2 linked regions of the Sphaerotilus montanus genome follow. The protein of the gene in region 2 interacts with the protein of the main gene of each other region in a pairwise test. Links are inferred from orthologs where the notes say so. Each region holds a gene or a part of one and is shown on either strand. Other genes may lie near its edges.

Region 1 (3,484 bases), 1.2 Mb from region 2 along the record:
GCGTCGCCACCTCGCCACTGCCGCCCTCGCCTGCCGACCAGGCCGGCAACGCCATCGACGACGCCACGCGCCAGATCGAGCAGATGCAGGCCCAGCAGACGCAGCTGCTCACCCAGATCAAGCGCGAGCTGGCCCGGCTCAACACCCCCGACCCCGTGCAGGCGGCCGACAAGACCCCCTCCGCCGCGCACGCCGAGGAGGAGCGCCGCCGCCAGCTCATCGACCAGCTCGCACAGATCGAGAAGCGCATCAACGACGAAAACGCCCGCCCGCGCCGCCGCTACGTCAGCCCCGCCGCGCGCGAAGGCGTGCACGCGATCTATTACGACTCGCTGCGCCGCCGCATCGAGGACATCGGCACCCGCAACTTCCCCGAAGCCGACGGCGCCAAGCTCTACGGCGAACTCAGCATGCTGATGGAAGTCGACAGCCTGGGCCGGGTCGTCGAGGCCGAGGTGATCAAGACCTCGGGCAACCGTGCACTCGACCGCAAGGCGCAGTCCATCGTGCGCGGCGCTGCACCGTACGGCCACTTCACGCCGGCCATGCGCAGCCAGTTCGACCGGCTGGTGTTCGTGTCGCGCTTCCGCTTCACGCGGGACCAGGGCGTGCAGGCCTCGGTCGAGGATGCCACGCCCAAGAACGCCCCCGCGCAGTGAGCGCCCCGGACACCCCACCCACCGTTTCACTTTCCCCACGCCCGCCATGGACCGCTACGCCGTGATCGGCCACCCCGTGGAGCACAGCCGCTCCCCCGACATCCAGGCCCGCTTCGCGGCCCAGACCGGCCAGTCGATCGACTACACCCGCCTGCGCAGCCCGCTCGACGGCTTCACCGCGACGGTGCGCCAGTTCGCCGCGGACGGCGCGCATGGCTGCAACGTCACCGTGCCCTTCAAGTTCGAGGCCTGGCAGCTCGCCCCGCGCCGCACGCCACGCGCCCAGCGCGCCGAAGCCGCCAACACGCTGCGCTTCGACGCCGACGGCTGGTGGTGCGACAACACCGACGGCATCGGGCTGGTGCGCGACATCACGGTCAACGCCGGTGTGGCGCTGGCAGGCCGGCGTGTGCTGCTGATCGGCGCGGGCGGCGCGGCAGCAGGCGTGCTCGGGCCGCTGATCGAGGCCGGCCCCAGCGCGCTGGTCGTCGCCAACCGCACCGCAGAGAAGGCGCAGGCGCTGGTCGATCGCCACGCCGATCTGGCACGTGACCACGGCGTCGCGCTGAGCGCCGCGCCGCTGGACGCACCCGGCACGGCCTTCGACATCGTCATCAACGGCACGGCCAGCAGCCTGTCTGGCGCTGGCGTGCCCGTGCCCGCCAGCGTGCTGCAGGCAGACGGGCTGGCGGTGGACATGATGTACGGCGCCGGTGCGCGCGCCTTCCTCGACTGGGCGGCGCAGCATGGCGCCACCGGCCGGGACGGGCTGGGGATGCTGGTCGAGCAGGCTGCGGAAGCCTTCTTCGCCTGGCGCGGCGTGCGGCCGGACACGGCGCCGGTGCTGGCCGCGCTGCGGGCGCAGGTGGACGGCGTCCGCTGAACCCGCGATGACGGCCACAGCCCCGCTCTGGCGCAGCCACCTCTGGCGGCTGCTGGCCCTGCTGCTGCTGAGCGCGGTGGCGCTGCAGCTCTACTTCGTGCTGCGCATCGCGCTGATGGTGGTGGTCGATCCGCAGTCGACGCCCTTCCAGCGCAGCGAGATCTGGCGTCTGGCCACGGAACAGGGCCAGGTGCTGTGGAGCCAGGCGTGGCGCGACCGCGACCAGCTCGGCCCGCACCTGCAGCGTGCCGTGATCGCCAGCGAGGACGCCGGCTTCAACGAGCACAGCGGCGTCGAGTGGGATGCGCTGGAAAAGGCCTGGGAACGCAACCAGCGCGCCGAAGCTTCGGCAGAGAAGCGCAACGGGCTGATCGAGCAGCGCGAGCAGAAGGCGGCCAGCCGCGGCAAGCCGCTGGCCACGCCGCTGCGCCGGGTCGAGCCCAAGGTGGTCGGCGGCTCCACCATCAGCCAGCAGCTCGCCAAGAACCTCTTCCTGTCCGGCGAGCGCACCGCCGCACGCAAGGGCCAGGAGTTCCTGCTCACCTTCATGCTCGAAGGCCTGCTGGACAAAGGGCGCATCCTGGAGATCTACCTCAACAACGTCGAGTGGGGCGAAGGCGTCTTCGGCGCGCAGGCTGCTGCCGAGCACTACTTCCACGTCGACGCCGCCCGGCTCGCTCCGGCGCAGGCGGCGCGGCTGGCGGTGATGCTGCCGGCGCCCAAGCGCTTCGAGCAGCGCCCCGGCTCGCCCTACCTCGTCAGCCGCGCCGCGACGATCACTGCGCGCATGGGGGCCGTTCCACTGCCATGACTGCCTACAACACCCTGACCGAAGAAATTGCCGCCAGTGCCGCCCGGCTGGTGGTCGAGGAAGGCCTGGAGTACGGCCCCGCCAAGCGCCGTGCCGCCCGCGACCTGGGCCGGGGCGCGTCACGCAGCGTGCACATGCCGGACAACGACGCGGTGGAGGACGCCGTGCGCGAGTACCTGGCGGTGTTCTGCGCCGACACGCAGCCGGCCGAGCTGGCCGCGCTGCGCAGCGTGGCCGCGCTGTGGATGGAGCGGCTGGCCGAGTTCCGCCCGCACCTGACCGGCGCCGTCTGGCGCGGCACCGCCACCCGGCTGTCCGCCGTCCACCTGCAGCTCTACTGCGACGACTGCAAGTCGGCCGAGCTGGCGCTGATCAACCAGGGCGTGGACTACGACGTGGGCAGCGTGAACGGGCCGCGCCACCAGCCGGTCGACGTGCTGAGCCTGGCGCAGCGCTGCGATGCGCTGGGCGAACCCGTGACGGTGTTTCTCACCATCCTGGACCATGACGACCTGCGCGGCGCCCTCAAGGCCGACGCCCAGGGCCGCACGCAGCGCGGCGACCTGGCCGGTCTGCGCCGCCTGATGAACGAGGAGAACACCCCATGAACCGCAGAAGCTGGATCGGATTGAGCGCCGGCGTGGCCGTGGTGGCCGGCGGGTCGGGCTGGTGGGCCCGGCAGCGTGCGGCCACGCCGGCCCTCCAGACGGCAGCCCCGGCCGCCGCGTCGGCGTCGGGCAGCGGTGCGCAAGCGCCGTGGTCCCTGCGCTTCGACCGGCCCGAGGGCGGCACGCTGGCACTGGCTGACCTGCGCGGGCGGCCGCTGCTGATCAATTTCTGGGCGACCTGGTGCCCACCCTGCGTCAAGGAAATGCCGCTGCTCGACACCTTCGCCCGTACCCAGGCCGCACGCGGACAGGCCGGCTGGCAAGTCATCGGACTGGCCGTGGACGGCCCCACGCCCGTGCGCGAGTTCCTGGTGAAGACGCCGGTGGGGTTTCCGATCGGACTGGCCGGTTTCGGCGGCACCGAACTGGCGCGCCAGATGGGCAACACGACCGGGGGCTTGCCCTATACCGTGGTGCTGGGTGCGGACGGTCAGGTGCTCCACCGCAAACTGGGTGAGACCAA
Region 2 (4,089 bases):
AGCAGGCGCTGGAGGCCTCGCTGGCCGCGCTCAAGCCGGGCGGGCGGCTGGCGGTGATCAGCTTCCATTCGCTCGAAGACCGCATCGTCAAGACCTTCATCAACCGCCACTCGCGCGAGGAGTTCGACCGGCGCGCGCCGTTTGCCGAACCCAAGCCGGCGCTGTTCAACGCGCTGGCCCGCATCAAGCCGTCCGACGAGGAAGTCAGCGGCAATGGCCGCTCGCGCTCGGCGGTGCTGCGGGTGGCCGAGCGAACCGACGTCGCGCTGCCGCCGGTGTGGACGCGCCCATGACCCGTCTGAACATCCTGCTGCTGCTGGCGGTCATCGCCAGCGCGCTCTATCTGGTCCAGGTGTCCTACGAGACCCGGCGCCAGTTCATCACCCTGGAGCGTGAGCGCAACCAGTCGCAGCGGCTCGAACAGGATGCCGAGAAGCTGCGCGTGCTGCTGCGCACCCAGGCGACGCATCTGCGCGTCGAGCAGATGGCCCGCGAGCGCCTGCAGATGACGGCCGCCTCGCCCGCCGTGACCCAGTACCTCACGGCGGATGGTGCGGTGTCTGCCGCCGCGCCGTCCGCTGCTGCTTCGAAAGGCCGTCCATGAAGCTCCCCGGAAAGGACGCGCTGCGCGAACGACTGGCCGCGCGCAAGTCCGCGCCCCAGGGCGCCAGGTACGCCTCCAGCCCGCTGCTGGCCGCCAAGACACCGATCTGGCGCTCGCGCTTGCTCGTGGTGGGCGTGGGGCTGACCTTCTGCCTGCTGATCGGGCGCGCGGTCTACATCCAGGTGGTCAACCAGGACTTCTTCCAGCAGCAGGGCGAGAGCCGCTACCAGCGCACCTTCGAACTGCAGGCCAGCCGCGGCCGCATCACCGACCGCACGGGGCAGGTGCTGGCCGCCAGCGTGCCGGCGCAGTCGATCTGGGTCATTCCCAAGGATTTCCAGGCAACGCCCGCCCAGCAGCAGGCGCTGTCCAGGCTGCTGGGCATGGCGCCGGGCGAGCTGGGCAGCCGGCTCAAGGAAAACCAGAACTTCGTCTGGCTCCGCCGCCTGGTGGATGACGGTGTGGCCGCGCAGATCAAGGCACTGGCGCTCAAGGGCGTGCACCAGCAGCGCGAGTACCGCCGCGAGTACCCGGAGGGCGAGGCGGTGGCGCACCTGGTGGGCTTCACCAACATCGAGCAGACCGGCCAGGAGGGGATCGAACTGGCCTTCCAGAAGGATCTGGACGGCCGCAACGGCAGCCGCAGCGTCGTGCGCGACCGGCTGGGCAACGTGATCGAGGACATCGGCGACCGGATCGAGCCGGCAGACGGGCACGACATCGCGCTGTCGATCGACACCAAGATCCAGTTCGTCGCCTACCAGCGCCTGCGCGATGCGGTGATGCTGCACAAGGCCAAGGCCGGCAGCGCCGTGGTGCTGGACGTGCAGACCGGTGAAGTGCTGGCACTGGCGAACTACCCGAGCTACATCCCCGGAGACCGCCAGACCCGCACCGGCGCCAATCTGCGCAACCGGGCGCTGACCGACACCTTCGAGCCCGGCTCGACCATGAAACCCTTCATCACCGCGCTGGCGATGCAGACGGGCCGTGTCAAGCCGACCACCATCATCCAGACCGCGCCGGGCAGCATCACCATCACCGGCTCGACCATCCGCGACTCGCACCCGCACGGTGCGCTCACGGTGCAGCAGGTGCTGCAGAAGTCGAGCAATGTCGGCACGGTCAGGATGGCCATGCAGATGCAGCCGCGCGAGATGTGGGAGGTCTTCCACGCCGTCGGCTTCGGACAGAAGCCGCCGCTGGCCTTCCCTGGCCTGGCCACCGGGCGGCTGCGTCCCTACAAGAGCTGGCGCCCGATCGAGCAGGCGACGATGAGCTACGGCTACGGCCTGTCCACGTCGCTGTTCCAGCTGGCACGTGCCTACAGCGTGTTTGCCCGGGATGGGGATCTGGTTCCGGTGTCGCTGCTCAAGCAGAACGGACCGGTGCCGGGTGAATCGGTGTTCCGGCCCGAGGTCGTGCGTGAAGTGCGCACCATGCTGAACATGGCCGCTGGCGAGGGCGGCACGGCGCCCAAGGCACAGGCCGTCGGCTATTCGGTCGGCGGCAAGACGGGCACGGCCCACAAGCAGGACGGTGCCAGCTACGCCAGCAACAAGTACCGCGCCTGGTTCGTCGGCATGGCGCCGGTCCACACGCCGCGCATCATCGTCGCCGTCATGGTGGATGAGCCGAGCAACGGCACCTACTTCGGCGGCGATGTGGCCGCGCCGGTGTTCAGCCAGGTGGTGCAGCAGACACTGCGCGTGATGGGGGTGCCGCCGGATCTGGAGATCAAGCCGCAGATCATTGCCCGTGCCCAGGCGGCCAAGGCCGAAGAGGAGTCGTTCTGATGGGCCGCACTGCACAGTTGCCGGACCTGCCGGCGGTGCTGGACTGGCTGCGCGGGCTGGCCCCGGGCGCCGCGCTGCGCACCGACAGCCGCCAGGTGCGGGCCGGCGACCTCTTCATCGCGTGGCCTGGCTACGCACAGGATGGTCGGGTCCATGTGGCGGCGGCGCTCGCGGCGGGGGCGGTGGCCTGTCTGGTCGAGGCCGACGGGGTCGAGGCCTTCGGTTTCGACGATGCGCGCATCGCGGCCGTTCCCGGGCTGAAGCCGCAGACGGCTGCACTGGCGGACGCCTGGCACGGCCAGCCGAGCGCGGCGCTGTCCGTCATCGCCACCACCGGCACCAACGGCAAGACCTCCACCGCCTGGTGGACTGCGCAGGCGCTGAGCCTGTCCGGCCGGCGCTGCGGCGTGGTCGGCACGCTGGGCGTGGGCGAGCCGCCGAGCCGCGTGGCGCCCGAGGCCCGCGTCGTGGCCACCGGCCTGACCACGCCCGACCCGGTCACCTTGCACCGCGGCCTGCGCGACTTCGTCGACCGCGGCTTCTCGGCCTGCGTGATGGAGGCCTCGTCGATCGGCGTGGCCGAGCACCGGCTGGACGCGGTGCGCATCCAGGTGGCGCTCTACACCAACTTCACGCCCGACCACCTCGACTACCACGGCAGCATGGCCGCCTACTGGCAGGCCAAGCGGGCGCTGTTCGACTGGCCGGGTCTGCGCGCCGCCGTGGTCAATCTCGACGACCCGCAGGGCGCCCTGCTGGCGGAAGAACTCGCGGCACGCGGTGACCTGGACGTCTGGACCTATGCCCTGCAGCCGCGCGCCACCCCGGCACGGTTGCAGGCGCTGGACCTGCACTACGAGGCCGACGGGCTGTGTTTCACCGTGCAGGAAGGCGGCGAGGCGGTGCCGGTGCGCACCGGGCTGATCGGCGACTACAACGTCGCCAACGTGCTCGCCGTGTTCGGCGGGCTGCGGGCGCTGGGTCTGTCGCTGGCCGGGATCGCGCCGCTGGCGGCCGACTTCACGCCGGTGCCGGGGCGCATGCAGCGTGTCGAGGTGCCCGCCAGCGCGGGCCCGCTGCCGCAGGTGGTCGTCGATTACGCCCACACGCCCGACGCGCTCGACAAGGCCTTGCAGGCGCTGCGGCCGTTCGCGGTGGCGCGGGGCGGGCGGCTGTGGTGCGTGTTCGGCTGCGGTGGCAACCGCGACGCCGGCAAGCGCCCGGTGATGGGCCGCATCGCGCAGACACTGGCCGACGAGGTGGTGATCACCAGCGACAACCCGCGCCACGAGGTGCCCGCCACCATCCTGGCGCAGATTGCTGCTGGTTGCGTGCCCTCGCCCCATCTGCGTGTCCTGGAGGACCGCGCGACCGCCATCGCACGCGCGCTCGCCGAGGCCGGACCGGCCGATGTCGTGCTCATCGCCGGCAAGGGCCACGAGGATTATCAGGAGACGGCAGGCGCGAAGCGCTTTTTTTCAGATCTGGGCGAGGCGGCCACTGCGCTACAACGCCGTGTGTCCCACCGCTCCTGACCCCCTGATGATGTTCCACGAATTCATGACCCTGGGCGAGGCCCACGCCCTGGTGGCGGCACGTCTGCCCGGCACGCGGCTGGTCGGCGATCCGGCCACGGCGCTGCAGCGCGTTCACACCGACACCCGCAGCCTGCGCGCGGGCGACCTGTTC

Evidence for each region. The genes of interacting proteins can lie anywhere in the genome.
Region 1: the proteins of BDD16_RS11540 (region 2) and BDD16_RS06160 interact in binary tests that used the Escherichia coli proteins (3 or more experiments, as listed by UniProt). The link is inferred for Sphaerotilus montanus from one-to-one orthologs.

What each region holds. Positions count from the first base shown.
Region 1 is NZ_JACCFH010000001.1:1,395,755-1,399,238, forward strand. Bases 605-3,451 are described here. They hold BDD16_RS06160 (transglycosylase domain-containing protein), read left to right. Parts: upstream 605-1,549; coding sequence 1,550-2,353; downstream 2,354-3,451. Other genes in these bases: BDD16_RS06150 (TonB family protein), read left to right, coding at 605-659; aroE (shikimate dehydrogenase), read left to right, coding at 706-1,542; BDD16_RS06165 (hypothetical protein), read left to right, coding at 2,350-2,961; BDD16_RS06170 (TlpA family protein disulfide reductase), read left to right, coding at 2,958-3,451. Also shown: more of BDD16_RS06150, read left to right, coding at 1-604; more of BDD16_RS06170, read left to right, coding at 3,452-3,484. UniProt on the Escherichia coli protein: Peptidoglycan polymerase that catalyzes glycan chain elongation from lipid-linked precursors. May play a role in peptidoglycan assembly during cell division in collaboration with other cell division proteins.
Region 2 is NZ_JACCFH010000001.1:2,551,472-2,555,560, forward strand. The notes cover bases 1-3,000. They hold BDD16_RS11540 (peptidoglycan D,D-transpeptidase FtsI family protein), read left to right. Parts: upstream 1-600; coding sequence 601-2,400; downstream 2,401-3,000. Other genes in these bases: rsmH (16S rRNA (cytosine(1402)-N(4))-methyltransferase RsmH), read left to right, coding at 1-293; ftsL (cell division protein FtsL), read left to right, coding at 290-604; BDD16_RS11545 (UDP-N-acetylmuramoyl-L-alanyl-D-glutamate--2,6-diaminopimelate ligase), read left to right, coding at 2,400-3,000. In the rest of the region: more of BDD16_RS11545, read left to right, coding at 3,001-3,935; BDD16_RS11550 (UDP-N-acetylmuramoyl-tripeptide--D-alanyl-D-alanine ligase), read left to right, coding at 3,946-4,089. UniProt on the Escherichia coli protein: Essential cell division protein that catalyzes cross-linking of the peptidoglycan cell wall at the division septum. Required for localization of FtsN.